2 regions of the Planococcus sp. FY231025 genome follow, and region 1 is predicted to be linked to the other one. Evidence: riboswitches for the same ligand, from Rfam matches in the RefSeq annotation. Region 1 holds a riboswitch; the other holds the start of a gene.

Region 1 (5,783 bases):
TCGAGTGCCTTTTCCAGATCCGGAATGAGCCCTTCCTTCGTGCCTTCTAAAATATAGTAGGCCAGGCGCTCCGGCACCGTCTTCGGAATATCGTCTTCGCTTTTTTCTTTTTTCTTGTCGCGGTAAAAATCGGTGAAGTCCGCAAGCGTCTGATCCGTTGTCGTAAACAGCAGCTCATCCGCCATCTTGATTTCCGCTTCCGGAATCGAAGCGTAGCGCTCCAATTTCTCCGTGTTGACAATGGCGTAGTCAAGCCCCGCCTGCGTGCAATGGTACAAGTAGACCGCGTTCAGCACTTCGCGGCCGACCGGCGGCAAGCCAAATGATACGTTGCTGATGCCGAGGATCGTCAAGCTGCGCGGCAGCTTTTCTTTGATCAGGCGGATGCCTTCGATCGTCTCGACAGCCGAGCCGATGTATTGCTGATCGCCGGTGCCGACCGGGAAGACGAGTGGATCGAAAATGATGTCTTCCGGTTCGAGCCCCCATTTGCCGGTCAATAATTCATACGAGCGCTCCGCGATTTCGAGCTTCCGCTCGCGCGTCACCGCCATGCCGGCTTCGTCGATCGTCCCGACGACAACAGCCGCGCCGTATTTTTTCACAAGCGGCATGACGGCATCAAAGCGCTCCTCCCCGTCCTCGAGGTTGATCGAGTTGATGATCGCTTTCCCTTGCGAGAATTTCAGCGCCGCTTCGATGACATCTTCATCCGTGGAATCGATGACGAGCGGCACTTTCACTTTTTTGACAACTTCCTGCATGAATGCCGTCATATCTTCGAGTTCATCACGGTCCGGGTTCGCGAGGCAGATATCGATGACATGTGCACCGTTCTTCACTTGCGCCCGGGCAATTTCCGCCGCTTCCTCGAATTGGCCATCGATGATCAGCCGCTTGAACTTGCGTGAGCCGATGACGTTCGTACGCTCGCCGATAAACAGCGGCCGCATCGTTTCATCGTATTGCAGCGGCTCAATGCCGGATACTGCATGGCCATGGCTTTCCGCTTCCGGCTTTCTTGGCGGAATCCCTTCCATCGCTTCACGTACCGCTTGGATGTGTGCAGGCGTCGTGCCGCAGCAGCCGCCGACCACATTGAGCCAGCCTTTTTCCGCAAAGCCGCGAAGCTTTTTCGACAGCGATTCAGGCGTTTCGTGGTAATGGCCTTCCTCATCCGGCAGCCCCGCATTCGGGTAGCAGCTGACAAAGCCGTCCGATAGCTCGGACAGCGAACGGATATGGTCGGTCATGAATTCCGGCCCCGTCGCGCAGTTCAGGCCGACCGACAGCGGCTTGATATGCTCGATCGAAATATAGAACGCTTCGATGCTTTGCCCGGCGAGCGTCGTGCCCATCGGTTCGATCGTGCCGGACACCATGATCGGCAATTCCTTCCCGAGCTCTTTGAACGCTTCTTTGATGCCGATCGTCGCCGCCTTGACATTGAGCATGTCCTGGCTCGTTTCCAATAGGATCAGATCCGCTCCGCCTTCGACGAGCGCTTTCGCCTGGACGTAGAAATTGTCCTTCATTTCATCGAATGTCACCCCGCCGGTCACCGACAGCGTCTTTGTCGTCGGTCCGATGGCGCCTGCCACAAAGCGCGGCCATTCCGGCGTAGAGAATTTCGCGGCACTCGCTTTGGCGATTTCGACAGCGCGCCGGTTGATTTCAGGCGCCTGGCTGCCAAGGCCGTATTCATCGAGCACGATCGGCGTGCCGCCGAACGTATTCGTGCAGAGGATATCCGCCCCCGCTTCCAAATACGCATCGTGGACGCCTTCGATGACTTCCGGGCGGACGATGTTCAAGTACTCGTTGCACCCGTCGAATTCTTCACCACCGAAATCTTCCGGCGACAGGTCGGCGTTCTGGATCATCGTGCCCATCGCTCCGTCGATGATGAGGATCCGTTTTTCGAGTTGTTGTTCAATGAGAGGTTTCGACATGGCTGTTATCGCTCGCTTTCTGCAAATCTATTTGTCGGATGTAATCGATCAATTCCACGCACATTTCATAGCGCAAAAACGGCGTGATCAGATAGATGCCGTTGAAGAGCCCGGCTGCGGTATCGATCAATTCCTTGGCAATCTGGATGCCTTCCGCTGTCGCCCGCTCCTTGTCTTCGCCGCATGCGCGCATGCGCTCGAGCGCATCTTCCGACAATTTGATGCCTGGCACTTCGTTGTGCAGGAATTCCGAACTGCGGATGCTCGTCAGCGGCATGATGCCAAGGAAGACCGGGGTCTCCAAATGCTTCGTTTCCTCGTAAATTTCAATGATTTTCTCTTTTGTATAGACCGGCTGGGAAATGAAATAATCCGCCCCGCTCTCGATTTTCTGTTCCATGCGCTTGACGGCCCGACTGACGACGCGGACGTTCGGGTTGAACGCCGCCGCCACCGAGAAGTTCGCTTTCTTGCGCAGCGGCTTGCCGGAAAATGAAATGCCTTCGTTGAGCTTCTTGATCAATTGGATCAGTTCCATGCTCGAGACGTCATAGACGCTCGTCGCCCCCGGGAAATCACCCACTTTTGTCGGGTCGCCCGTTACCGCTAATATATCATGCATGCCAAGGGCATCAAGCCCCATGAGATGCGATTGCAGGCCGATCAGGTTGCGGTCGCGGCACGTGATGTGCGCGAGCGGCCGGATGTTTTCCTGTTTCAGGATCGAGCCCATCGCCATGTTCGAGATGCGCGGCGAAGCGAGCGAATTGTCCGCCATCGTCAGCGCATCGATACCTGCTGCATCCAGCGCTTTCGAGCCTTCAATGAACGTGGTGATATCCAGATGGCGCGGCGTGTCGAGCTCAACGATGATCGTCCGCTCAGTCTTCGCTTTTTCGTGGAGCGGCTTGACGTCCAGCGCTTCCGCTTCGCGGATGACAATCGGCTTTCTCTCTGCCACTTTCTTCTCTGTCACCGGCGCCAAGTTCCGCAAGCGTTTTTTCGTTTCCGCAATATGCTTCGGGGTCGTGCCGCAGCAGCCGCCGATCAAGCGTACGCCTTCTTCCCGGAGCAGCAAAGCTGCGCGGCCGAAATAATCCGCTTCCGATTCATAGACGATGCGGCCGTCTTCGACGTCGAGCAGGCTCGCATTCGGATAGGCGGACAAGAATGCCTTTTTCGGCAGCTCGACGCCTTCGAACGCCTGGATCGTGTGATGCGGACCAAGGCGGCAATTGACGCCGACAATGTCTGCACCGAGCGCTTCCAGCTCCTTTAAAGCGTCGTTCAGCAACATGCCATTTTGCAGGATGCCCGGCTCGTGCATCGACACTTGGGCGATGAGCGGCGTTTCCGTGAGGGTTTTCAGATGGGTGACGGTTGCGGCAAGCTCCTCGAAATCATAATACGTCTCAAGCAAGAGGCCGTCCGGATCGCCGGACAGGAGGTGCTGCGCCTGCTGGTCGACCATCGCGATGATCTCTGTGAGCGTCGCGTCGCTTTTGCGGAAGCCCCGGATGCCGCCGATTGTCCCGAAGACAAATTGGCCGCCGGGCGCCGCGGCGCGCTTCGCGATTTCAATCGCCGCACGGTTGATGTCCTTCACTTGCTCCTCAAGTCCGTAGCGCGCAAGCTTATGCGCGTTCGCTCCGTAGGTGTTGGTCTGGATGATATCCGCCCCTGCCCGGATATAGTCGTGGTGGATCTTCTCAATGATTTCCGGGCGCTGGATGTTCAGCTCCTCGTTGCAGTATTCAATGCCATACGAATACAAAAGCGTTCCCATTGCACCGTCCGCCGTCAATACCCTTGTCTTCAACGCTTCCAATAACTTCATGCCGCTCATCCTCCTATGCAAATAAAAAAAGCCCTCCATGAAAAAGAAGGCTTTACGATAACATACTCGTTCTTCTTCATCTCTCAGGCATGGAAATGCCTGCTGGATTTAGCACCTGACCGGTAACGGCTGGTTGCTGAAGCGTCATAGGGCCAGTCCCTCAACTTCTCTCGATAAGAATCTATTATTCAATTTTTTATATCCTAAAATATTAACCCCATATCGGCCGCAGGTCAAGGCAATCTGTCTAAAAAGAAAGAAATTTCTGTTATAAGCTTTCAACTAAGACCCAAATCTGACTCCAACTCATTTTCTTTTTTGACGAAATTCCACAAAATAGCTGCGATGCGCATAGCGATGTATAAAATCTTACCAGCCGTTTCTCATCTTTCCTGTTAAAACCCTTCAGGCTTTGCCACATTAAATGCCACGTCCCGCATCGTAAACTCATACCAAGTGAACGGTCCCTCGGCCAACTCCCAGGTGATTGCGATGTCGGATGGCAGACGGATCCCGTCCACTGTCTGGTATTTTCGGATATGGGCAGTACACGGTACGAGTTCTGCCTTCTCGTCGCTGTCCTTGAAGCGCATTGCCGTAACTTTAAGTAGCTCTCCGTCCGCACCAAAATGAAAAGTTGCCCTTCCTACCACCCAATTGTATGCCATTTCTGCTCGCGCTGTATGGGCGTCAATTGCCTTCCATTCGACATACCTGCTCAAAGCAGCGGACGGAAAGCCACTTAGCTCCATTAAATACCGCTGCATCGACGACTGGTCAGCCTTCGGATTGTTGCAGGTTTTCCCGATAGGGAAGAGTCCCCCCATTTTGATTCGCATGTCCGCCTTGCCCTCTCGAAACTCATCCTTGCCGGTAACCAAAAGCCCGTTTCCCATTTTCATCTTCACTTTCCAGATGAATCCGGGAGGCTCAGCAGTGGTGTATTGCCGTGCTTCAGACGCCATCCACTTTTCCTGTTTGGGTTTGAGCTTCATCCGGCCGATTTGCTTCGCATAAACGCTGCGGATTTCTTCTCTGCCGGCAACGCCGCTCCATTCCATCCATTTCCGCACAGGCGATGGAAGAGCGGCGAGCTCTTCCGAAGCCACTTCCTTCAAAGGCGCATCCAGTCCCTTCAGCAACTCTCCTTTCGGCGATTCAGTTGGTGAATCGCGGCTGGCCCTTTTAGCAACAAACAATATCGAGGCAAGCACAACTAGAGCTGACATTAAGAATTTCATCACTCAGTCCCCTTCCTTATCTAAAACGGACTTTTGTTGGCCAACAGCAGCATCTTCGGTTTTCTGTATCTAATACTATTACGACAATGGAATCGGTTCTCCTGTTATTACACATGAGATATACGTTAAAAAAACAGATAAATACCAAATACTCTAGCCAGAACCTAAGAGATTCATTATTATGTAAGTATGAAATTAAACCAATTCTCAAAGACTATTATTTGATGGAGAGAATTGTTGATCTTTGCTGCCATTCGAAGACATATAAAAATTGACTTATCAAAAAATATCCCTTTACGGGAATATTCTCTTAGAGGTATAATGGGATTATGAAAACACTATTGCATTCTTTATCAGAACCAAATCGCTGGAACATTGTGGAGTTATTGAAGCAAGGTCCGCTGACAGTGGGGGAAATCGCGGAAAAGCTGGATCTTCGGCAGCCGCAAGTTTCCAAGCACCTCCGTGTGCTAAGCGAAGCCGGCATCGTCGCCGTCCGCCCCATTGCCAATCGACGTGTTTACCAGTTGAACCCGGAGCCGTTTCAGGAAATCCAGGAATGGACCGATTCATACCGCCATCTTTGGGAAGACCGGTTCGACCGATTGGATGGTTATTTACACGAAGTCCAAAAAAAACGAAAGGAGGAAAACAAACCGTAACTGCCGGGTCGTGGAGCCACTGAAATCAAGCAAACCATAAGGAGGAATCACAATGTCAGTCAATAAAGGGTCGAACGAGACCTTTACGCGA
Region 2 (5,783 bases), on a different contig from region 1:
GTTCGTGCCTTGGATTTTGATGATTGCCATAATGGATCTTCCTCTCTTATTGTGAATGGATTTGGTATAACGCCATTTGGTACTGGAATAAAAACTCGCTGGCTTCAAGCAGTTTCTTCGCTTCAAAGCCGTCCTTGCCCCAGACGGTGATGCCGTGGTTGCGAATCAGCACCGCGCCGCTGTCGGCTTGGATATGCTTTTGGAACTCTTCCGCAAGGTCAGGGATGTGCGCATGGTTCGGGATAATCGGGATTGTCAGGACCGCATCTTCATCCCACAGGCCGAATGCCTTGATGAGCTCGAGGCCTTGGAAATCGATTTTGCCCTGGTCGCCGTAGATTTCTGAAATGACGTTATTGGCGACGGTATGGATGTGCAGGCTGCAGCCGGCGTTCGTCTTGGAATAGACCTCGCAGTGCAGCAGCGTTTCAGCCGACGGCTTCAAAGGTGTGTCGTCCACCGCTTTGCCGGAGGCATCCACCAGCAGGAAATCTTCCGAAGTGCGTTTGCGTTTGTCTTTGCCGCTTGCGGTCACCAGGAATTCGAGCGGTGCGTCCTGGACCTTGATTGCCAGGTTGCCGCTCGTCCCCATGAACCAGTCGCGCAACGCAAGTTCGTCTTTGATGTCTGCAAGTTCCTGCCATCTTGCCTGAAGGGCAGTCATGATTTCACCCCCAGCCGTGCATCGATGATCGACATGACGTCGTGGAAGTTCTCGAACGGTTCATACGGAAGCCCCAGCTCTTCGCATTTCTCGATAAGGAAGTCGCGTGCAATGACGAGATCCGCCCTTTTCGCCGCTTCGAGGTCGGTGATGGAATCACCGATGACGATGCTGTCTGCGCCGCTTTCCAACAGGTTCCGGATGATCGATGGCTTGCAGCATCCGCAGCCCTGGCTCGTGCATTCACTGTCGCATCCATGCGGGAAAGAAATCCGTATCGTGTCGCCGGAAAAATCCGCTTCGTTGCAATAAACGCCGGCAAACGGGCCGAACGGTTCGAGCAGCGGATGGACGAAAAAGTCGATGCCGCCGCTGACGATGTAGAGCGGAATGTCCTGTTCCTTGGCATAGCCCACAAATTCAGCGAAGCCTTCGCGGATTTCCGCCTGTTCGAGCACATAGTCGACGACTTCGTCTTTCTTGTCCGAAGGCAGAAGCGAAAACATTTTCGCCACGCCTTCGCGGATTGATATATTCTGCGCCAGGATGTCGTCCTTGATCGGGCTCCATCCCGGCGGATTGAAATGTTTCATGATGGCGATGATGTTGTCGTTGTTGGTGATCGTGCCATCAAAATCGCAAAAGATGACCGGTTTGTCCATTGCCGTTACCCCCATATGTCCAGTGCTGTTTTTAATTCTTGATGCTGTTCAGAAGCTTCAGCCAGCGTTTTTCCGCCGAGTACGGCGTCGACCGCTTGGCGGAATGCCTTGCCGCCGCCAGCTGCGCCGTACGGATGGCCATGCACGCCGCCTCCGGCATTGATGATGCTGTCGATGCCGAAATCATTGATCAATAGCGGCACGAGGCCGGGATGGATGCCGGCTGATGGAACCGGGAAGCTGCGTTTCAGCGGGCTTTCCTCCACCAAGGCATTGCCGAGTGCAAGCGCCTGCGCTTTTTCAAGTGCAACACTTCCGTAAGGGGAAGGGAACAGCGAGAAGTCGGCGCCGGCGATGCGCGTCAGCTTCCCGAGTGCAAGCGCCGTCGACAGCCCGTAGAACGGGGAAGAGGTAAAAGCGCCGCTGAATGCCGGATGCGCCATGAGCGGCAAGCCGATTTCCGTATCCTCCGCCAGTTCCTGGAGCACATCAAGCCCGTACGCATGGACATTGAACAAAAGGGCGTCCGCGCCGAGTTCGCGCGCTTTTTTCGCTTTGTCACGCAAGCCGGAAGTGCGGCCCGATAAGTTTACCGCGTAAAGCGTGCGGTGGCCGGTTTCTTCAAAGACGGCTTCGAGTACGCTCTTGCCGGTGGTGATCCGCTGGTCGAACGGCGTCAGCGGATTGTCGAAGAGGATCTCGTCGTCTTTCACCAAATCTACGCCACCAAGCGCCTGTTCGCGGAGCTGTGCGGCCATGAAATCCAGGTCGCGGCCGATGACACCTTTGAATATGCTCATGACGAGCGGCCGGTCCGTGACGCCCAGCTTGCTGCGGATGCCTTCGATGCCGAAGCGCGGGCCCGGGAAATGGGCGAGCAGCTCTTCGCTGAATTCGAGGTCCAGAAGCTTCACTTCGCCGTCGAGCGACAATTTGCCGAATACTGTCGTCAGGATCGCCGGCAGGTCCGCTGAGAAGTTGGCGCTCGGATAAGCAATCTTCACTTCGGCTTTTATGGCGTCGGGTTTTAGCGGATGCGGGGCATCCCCGAATTCCTGCACTGATACGACTTGCCCTTTATGGTGCTTTAATTGTTCCTGCTCCAGCAAAGGCAGGTCCGTCCACGATCCGATCGTCAGGCCGAGGGCGATGCCTTCCGCCTTTTTTTCAAATGAACCGGGTTTGCCATAAAGCTGGTACGTTGCTGTCAAAATGCTCACTATATGCACACTCCATTTAAAATCAAGTTTAGGTTTTTAATTTGCACTGCTTTTTTAACACTTTTTAGATATGAAGCAAAACAGCGGAGACGCCTGCGGGACCAGCGAAGTGTCGAGATCCACTCGGGCGTAAAGCTCGAGTTAGCTCGGCGCGAGCCCGCGGCAAAGGCAGGGCGCAATGTGCCCTGTCTTTGCGACGAAGCGCATAGCGCGAAGGAGCAAGCGGTCTTACGAAGCTGTTTTGCGGAATATCGGCAGATATAATAATTAATTCAACAAAATATAAAAAGGTGAAATCGGCATAAAAAAACCTCTTCAAACAAGAAGAGGTTAAGGGCGTTAACGACTTCTTATTTCTCAGCCGCGAAATCGCGCTGCAAGAATTAGCACCGTGTCCACTGGACCGGTTGCCGGGTATCATAGGGCTTGTCCCTCCACCTGCTCTGAATAAGAAAGTATTCAATTGGTTTTTGAAAGAGTAAATTAATTTTGATTATTCCATGCCGAAAACCATCTGTCAATCGTTACCCGCGAAAATTTTTTTTGCAAAAAAAATTATTGACACTCAATTCTGAACCATGATAGGATTCATTTCAAACAGCATACAGTATTAACAACAAACACTCTTATCAAGAGCAGGCAGAGGGATATTGGCCCTATGACGCCCAGCAACCGACCGTAATTCCTTCGTGAGAAGGGGCGCTTTTGCGCCGGGATGAACATCCCGCAAGGCACGGTGCTAATTCCATCAGAAACCGCGGTTTCTGAAAGATAAGAGGTGCGGAATCTCTTATTCTACGCCTCTTTCTTTGGAAAGGGGCTTTTTTATTGCCCAAAAACAGCTTCTCAAACCCAACCACAACAGCTGAAAGGTAGATGACCTATGACAATAGCAACAAACCAATATGCAGCATTAACCGAAGAAACCGCAATCGCCCTGGCGAAAAGCGTTTATCCGTTCCCGGAAGGGGCAGAACTTTCGTGCCGTGAAATCGGCGACGGCAATTTGAATTACGTTTTCCGGATCACCGATTCGGCCAGCGGCAAAGGCGTCATCATCAAGCAGGCGCTGCCGTATGCGAAAGTCGTCGGCGAAAGCTGGCCGCTGACATTGAAGCGTGCAGAAACCGAAGCCGCAGCGCTCCTGAAGCACGGCGAATTTGCACCGGGCCTTGTGCCGGAAGTGTATGCCACCGATACGGATTTGGCGGTGACGGTCATGGAGGACCTGTCGCATCTGAAGATTGCACGCGAAGGCCTCATTGCAGGGGAAAGCTATCCGAAGCTTTCTTCGGATATCGGAGAATACCTGGCGCGCACGCTATTCCACACATCGGATTTTGCGCTCCATCCGTTTGAGAAAAAGCGGCTTGCCGCAGAATTTTCAAATCCGGAGCTCTGCAAAATCACGGAAGACCTGATTTTCACCGATCCGTTCTTCGACCACGAGACGAACGATTTTGAGCCTCAGCTGCGCCCGGCAGTGGAGGCGATCTGGAACAACGCGCCGCTTCAGCTGGAGGCCGCCAAATTGAAGTACAGCTTTTTGACGGAAGCGGAAGCATTGCTGCATGGCGACCTCCATACCGGCAGCATTTTCGCCAGTGCGAAAGAGACGAAAGTCATTGATCCGGAATTCGCGTTTTACGGGCCGATCGGTTTTGACGTGGGGCTGTTCCTTGCAAATCTGATCGCTCAAGGGATCACGCGAACCGGCGAAGGACGCAAAGTGATCACAGACCATATCGCAAAGACATGGGAAACGTTTGAAGGGACCTTCAGCGCTTTATGGGAAGCAGAAGGCGTGGAGGCGTTCAAAAATACGCCCGGCTACCGCGAAGCGATCCTTGAAAAAGTATTTAGCGATGCGCTCGGCTTTGCCGGCTGCGAATTGATTCGCCGCACCATCGGCTTGGCGCACGTCAAGGACCTCGACGGCATTGAAGAGGAAGCACGGCGCATCGAATTGAAAAAACAGGCGCTGGAGCTCGGTGAAACCTTGATCCTCCACCGGCGCACCATCAAAGACATAGGGACAGTTGTCCGTTTGGCAGAGGGGGAAGCACGATGAGCATCCCGTTGTCGATTTCCTGGTCCGAAGGCCAACTGGTCATACTTGATCAGCAGAAACTGCCACATGAAATTGAATATGTCACACTTGAGACGCTCGAAGATGTCTTTGACGCCATCTTCACATTGAAAGTGCGCGGCGCTCCGGCAATCGGCATCGCCGCTGCCTACGGGCTGGCGCTTTCCGCCGTCCGCCACGAAACGGAAGACTTGGAGACGTTTTTCCGCCTCGTCCAAAAAGATGCCGAATACCTGGGAAGCTCACGCCCGACGGCAGTCAATCTCGTCTGGGCGCTCCAGCGGCTAGCATCGGTGGTCCGGAACGCTGGGTCAGTGGATGCGGCAAAACAATTGCTGGCAGAAGAAGCGGTCCGGATCCACGAGGAAGACGAAGCTTCCTGCCGCCAGATCGGCGCATACGGACTCGCGCTGCTCGAGGGCAAAAAACGCGTCATGACCATCTGCAACGCCGGTTCCATCGCGACGGCCAAATACGGCACGGCGTTGGCGCCGTTCCATCTCGGAGCGGAAATCGGCCGGGAATTTGAAGTCTACGCCTGCGAGACGCGGCCGGTATTCCAAGGATCCCGGCTGACCGTCTGGGAGCTGCAGCAATCAGGCGTCGACGTCACGTTGATCACCGACAGCATGGCAGCCCACACGATCGAGGCGAAAGAGGTCGAGGCGATCATTGTCGGTGCGGACCGCATCGCAGCAAACGGCGACACAGCCAATAAGATCGGCACCCTGAACTTGGCGATCCTTGCCAATGCCTACAACATCCCGTTTTATGTAGCCGCTCCGTCTTCGACATTCGACGTGTCGATCGGTTCCGGTGCAGAAATTCCGATTGAAGAACGGAAACCGGAAGAAATCACCCATTTTGCGGGAGAACCGGTGGCGCCGCTTGGCACAAAAGTGTTCAACCCCGCCTTTGATGTCGCGCCGGCCCGGCTCATCACAGCCATCATCACGGAAAAAGGCATCATCAAACCGGATTACGAGAAAAATATCCCTGCCGCCCTCGGCGCTTACCCAGGAAAAGGAGCCCATTCATGAAAAGACAATCGTTTTTATTGCTAGCATTTCTTTTGATCATCAGCGCGTTTTTGGCGGCCTGCCAGCCAAAAGGCGAAGTCAGCGAAGAAGCAACGACCGACGCGACAA

What was found. Region 1 has a riboswitch for S-adenosylmethionine ahead of ACTL32_RS09665 (bifunctional homocysteine S-methyltransferase/methylenetetrahydrofolate reductase). Riboswitches for the same ligand answer to the same signal wherever they lie in the genome.
Region 2: it holds a riboswitch for S-adenosylmethionine, as region 1 does, so the genes downstream of both, mtnK (S-methyl-5-thioribose kinase) here and ACTL32_RS09665 (bifunctional homocysteine S-methyltransferase/methylenetetrahydrofolate reductase) in region 1, are expected to answer to the same signal.

The regions. Positions count from the first base shown of each region.
Region 1 is NZ_JBQJJG010000006.1:48,276-54,058, reverse strand. It holds gene metH (methionine synthase) at 1-1,952, opposite strand, end outside; gene ACTL32_RS09665 (bifunctional homocysteine S-methyltransferase/methylenetetrahydrofolate reductase) at 1,933-3,789, opposite strand; SAM riboswitch class I at 3,863-3,969, opposite strand; gene ACTL32_RS09660 (DUF6544 family protein) at 4,185-5,030, opposite strand; gene ACTL32_RS09655 (ArsR/SmtB family transcription factor) at 5,360-5,692, shown strand; gene ACTL32_RS09650 (SRPBCC family protein) at 5,745-5,783, shown strand, end outside.
Region 2 is NZ_JBQJJG010000004.1:142,809-148,591, forward strand. It holds gene ACTL32_RS03985 (1,2-dihydroxy-3-keto-5-methylthiopentene dioxygenase) at 1-30, opposite strand, end outside; gene ACTL32_RS03990 (methylthioribulose 1-phosphate dehydratase) at 47-664, opposite strand; gene ACTL32_RS03995 (2-hydroxy-3-keto-5-methylthiopentenyl-1-phosphate phosphatase) at 661-1,326, opposite strand; gene mtnW (2,3-diketo-5-methylthiopentyl-1-phosphate enolase) at 1,332-2,546, opposite strand; SAM riboswitch class I at 2,894-3,000, opposite strand; SAM riboswitch class I at 3,170-3,324, shown strand; gene mtnK (S-methyl-5-thioribose kinase) at 3,430-4,617, shown strand; gene mtnA (S-methyl-5-thioribose-1-phosphate isomerase) at 4,614-5,675, shown strand; gene ACTL32_RS04015 (sugar ABC transporter substrate-binding protein) at 5,672-5,783, shown strand, end outside.